Regions from separate parts of the Isoptericola sp. NPDC060185 genome, predicted to be linked through region 2. Evidence: predicted binding sites of a transcription regulator. Region 2 holds the regulator's gene; the other holds the start of a gene.
The links. The regulator LexA, encoded in region 2, represses DNA repair genes until DNA is damaged. The targets are predictions, from matches to a motif close to TCGAACANNTGTTCGA.
Positions count from the first base shown of each region.

Region 1: the regulator LexA is predicted to act here: its motif matches at 860-875, upstream of ACFWDO_RS00495 (DUF222 domain-containing protein).

Region 1 is NZ_JBHWYY010000001.1:100,643-102,837, reverse strand. It holds gene ACFWDO_RS00505 (heavy metal translocating P-type ATPase) at 1-86, opposite strand, end outside; gene ACFWDO_RS00500 (GNAT family N-acetyltransferase) at 161-775, opposite strand; gene ACFWDO_RS00495 (DUF222 domain-containing protein) at 895-2,195, shown strand, end outside.
Region 2 is NZ_JBHWYY010000016.1:48,049-50,243, reverse strand. It holds gene nrdR (transcriptional regulator NrdR) at 1-258, opposite strand, end outside; gene ACFWDO_RS08335 (LysM peptidoglycan-binding domain-containing protein) at 385-723, opposite strand; gene lexA (transcriptional repressor LexA) at 974-1,795, shown strand; gene ACFWDO_RS08325 (L-lactate dehydrogenase) at 1,878-2,195, opposite strand, start outside.

The sequences.
Region 1 (2,195 bases), on a different contig from region 2:
AGCCACAGCCCGATCCCGACCAGACCGACCACGACCGTGAGCGCGACGGCCCAGTACGTCCGCGCGAGCTCCTGCCAACGACTCATCCCGCCATCCTGCCCCGGTCGTGGGCGGGGCGCGGCTCGACGGCTGTCCCCCTGCTCACGTCGCCGTGGCCACGTCACGTCGCCGCGGGTGCTCCTTCTGGAGGCGGGGCGCCGTCGGGCCGGGCCAGCGGCGCGCGCAGGAGGAGCCCGAGGCCGCCCTCGAACGTCACCCCGGCCAGCCGCGGGCCGCGGGCCACCTCCACGAAGTGCCAGGGCCGGTGCAGCGCGATCGACGCGAGGTTGCGGGAGTTGACCACGAAGAAGACCTCTGGCGCGCGAACCGCCACCCAGTCGATCCGTGCCTGCGTGAGCGCCGTCGCGACGCCCCGCCGCCGCAGGCGTGGGTCGACCGTCACGCCACCCAGGTAGTGTCCGGCGGGGGCCGGGTCGGTCACCGCGGTGCGGAGCGACGTCTGGCCCCAGCCCACGACGGCTCCACCGCCCGGACCAGGCTCGACGTCGAGGCCGAGGTCGCGGGCGAGGTCGGGGGCGAGGTCGGGGGCGATCGTGGCGACGAGGACGCACCGGTCCTGGTCGCCGACCGCCCGCCGGTACGCGTCGGGACGGACCGCACGGCTGGCGCGCAGCCCCACGGCCGCCATGGCCTCGACGTCCGACTCCACCGCGGGGCGCACCGTGAGCGGGACGCGCTCACCCCCGCCGTCGGGTTCGTACGCGGCGAAAGACACGACGAACACCCTAGCCACGGAGACCCTGGCCACGGACTCAGCCCGACCCTCCGCCGTCGTTGTCCACAGATTGCCGGGAGGCTCCAGAACACGCGTTCGAACGTCGCTAGGCTCGGGGGATGACGACGACGCTCCCCGACTCCGCGACCGGCACCTCCGCCGGCACGCCTGCGGGTCGCGCGAGCGGGCCGGCTGACCTGAACGCGGCGGCGGAGCGGCTCGCCGCGATGCCACGGTCGTGGACCCCGTCGATCAGCGAGCTGCTCGAGGAAGAAGGACGATCTGGCAGGGGCGGGCCCGGCACTGAGCCGCAGCACCCTGCCTCCTCGAAGCAGCCCTCGTTGGCCGACCTGGACCGGGTGCTCGACGAGCTCGCCGAGAACGACGCCGAGATCGCTACCCTGCACGCCCACCGCGCGGTCCTCCTCGCACAGGCAACGGGCCTGGCCGAGGCCCTGGAGTCCGACCTCCTCGCCGACGACGACCCCGCCGACCCGACCGCCCGCCGGGCACCCTCCGCCCGGCGGCTCGAGCTCGCCCGCCGCGCCGTCACCACCGAGATCGCCACCACCCTGCACCTGGGCGAGCACGCCACCGGCACGCTGGTCGACCACGCCGTGGCGTTGACCGGCAAGGCCCCCGCGACCCTGACCGCCCTCAGCGCCGGCCGACTGTCCTGGGCGCATGCCACCGCCATCACCACACACCTCGCCGACCTGACCTCCGACGAGGCCGCACATGTCGAGCACACCGTCCTCGCCGCCGTCATGACAGCCGAGGTCAACCCCGACGACGCCCCCGGCACCACCGCCGGCACGGTCTCGTGCACGCCCACCCAGGTCGCCCGCCGCGCCCGCCGAGCCCGCGAGACCGCCCACCCCACCCCGCTCGACGTCCGCCACCACGAGGCCGCCCTCCGGCGCACGGTCTGGCTCGAGGACGACCACGACGGCATGTCCTGGCTCGTCGCCCACCTCCCCGCACCCCTCGCCCACGCCGCCTACGACCGCCTCACCCGCACCGCCCGCCACCTCACCACCAACAACGACGCTGGCAACGGCGCCGGCCGCGCTGGTGGCACTGGCGGCGGAGACGGCATGGGCGGCGGCCGCACCCTCGCCCAAGCCCGCGCCGACACCCTCACCGCGCTCCTGCTGGACGACGGCACCCTCGACCACACCACCGCGCCGGGCGGGACCCATGAGACGACCCATGACACAAGGCCAGTCGACGGCCGTCCGCACGACGACCCGAGCCCCGATCCCCCAGACGAAGCGCCCGACCTGAAATGCACTCAGTCGGCGATCGCGACGCTGGCGCGCTCCATCCGCCCCCAGGTCACGGTCACGGTCCCGGTCCTGACGCTGCTCGGCATCACGGACGCCCCGGCCACGATGAACGGGCACATCCCCATCGACCC
Region 2 (2,195 bases):
TTGCGCCAGCAGAGCCAGGTCGTCGGAGCTCACGGGCCGGCCCTGGCACGCCTTGCGCACGCCCGCGACCACCTTGTCGCGGCTGAACGGCTCGGTCACGCCGGAACGCTTGGCGACCGACAGGCTCGCCGTCTCGATCGTGGTGAAGCGGCGCTGGCACGCCGGGCACTGCCGCCGTCGGCGGATCGACGAACCGTCGTCGGAGGTGCGCGAGTCGATGACTCGCGAGTCCTCGTGGCGGCAGAACGGGCAGTGCATCGCTGGTCTCCTGCGCTCGGCTCCGGACCGGCGCCCGGCTGCCCGACAAGGTATGCGGGACGCCGCGCCCGGCGCAAGCAGGGTCCATCCTCGCATCTTCGCGGCGCCGGGTCGTGCCGCGCGCCCTCAGTCCTCGGGCAGGAGCACCACCTGACCGGCCTGCAGCTCCGCCGTCGTGAGGCCGTTCAGCTGGCGGAGGTCCGCGACGACGTCGCGCAGGTCCTCGCCCGAGTCCCGGACCGCGCGGGCGTACTGCCACAGCGTCTCGCCCGGCTGGACCGTGTGGAGCCGGACCTCCACGCCCGACCCGGGAGCGTCCGCCACCGCGCGCTGGCCGACCAGGCCCGCGCCGACGAGGACGAGAAGGACGAGCGCGGCGACCACGACACGCCCGCGTCGCGTGAGCCGGAGGCCGCCGAGCCCGAGGAACCCCGGAGCTTCGGTGGTGCTGGGCGCGTTCTGCATCGTCCTACCTCCGGTTCACGTCGCGTCGCCGCCGGTCGGGCGACTGCCGTCGAACAGCCGTTCGTCGAACACCTGTACGTCGAACGGCTGTACTAGGTGTACCACGTCACGACGACACGGTCGAGGCCTGATCGAACAGATGTTTGATGTCGGGCCGGAACTGGCCTAGAGTGACCAGCAGCGCGATGGAAGGTTTGTCGGATTTCATCGGCCCGTCAGCGGGCCGCGCCCCTGCAGGACGGAGAACGCGATGACCAGCGGACGGGACCACGCCCCGGCGTCCACGACGGTTGCCACGCCGTGGCCGGCGCAGCAGGAGACCCCTGAGGACACGTCGACAGCGGAGACGGCGCTCGCCTCGGTGAGCGAGATCGCCCCGGCGGCCGACCGGCTCACGCCGCGCCAGCGCCGTGTGCTCGAGACGATCCGCCGCTCCGTCGAGGACCGCGGCTACCCCCCGACCATGCGGGAGATCGGCGAGGCCGTGGGTCTCGCCAGCCCCTCGTCCGTCAAGCATCAGCTGACGACGCTGGAGCGCAAGGGCTTCCTGCGCCGTGACCCGAACCGGCCCCGCGCGATCGAGGTCGTCGACCCCGAGGCACCCGCCGCGACCGACGGCGGGACCCCGGCGTTCGCGCCGCGCACCCCGGGGTTCGCCGCCGGCTCGGTCGCGGGCTCCGACGCACAGCCCGCCGAGGCCCCGTCCTACGTCCCGCTCGTGGGCCGGATCGCGGCGGGCGGCCCGATCCTCGCCGAGCAGGTCGTCGAGGACGTCTTCCCGCTCCCCCGCCAGGTCGTGGGCGACGGCGAGCTGTTCCTGCTCAAGGTGGCGGGCGACTCGATGGTCGACGCGGCCATCTGCGACGGCGACTGGGTGGTCGTCCGCAGCCAGCCGGTCGCGGAGAACGGCGAGGTCGTCGCCGCCATGATCGACGGCGAGGCGACGGTCAAGACGTTCAAGCAGTCCGGCGGGCACACGTGGCTCATGCCGCAGAATGCCGCCTACTCCCCCATCCCGGGCGACGACGCCCAGGTGCTCGGCCGGGTGGTGGCCGTGCTCCGCAGCCTCTGAGCGCGACGCCGCACCCCGACGGCGCGACGAACCCCCGGCCCGTGCGGGCCGGGGGTTAGTCGCGTCAGGGCCGCGTCGCGGGTCAGAACCCGAGCCGGCGCTGCACCTCGCGCATGCCCTCGGCCGACGCCCGCAGGCCGGCGACCTCGTCGTCGGACAGCGGGGTGTCGATCGTCTCCGCCACGCCGCGCCGGTCCACCAGGGACGGCACCGAGAGGCAGACGTCGCTGATGCCGTAGAAGCCGTCCAGGCGGGACGACACGTTCATCACGCGGTGCTCGTCGTTCAGGACCGCCTCGATGATGCGGGTGGCTGCCAGGCCCACGGCGTAGTTGGTGGCCCCCTTGCCGGCGATGACCCGGTAGGCCGACTCCACGACGTCCGTGGCGATCCGGTGCCG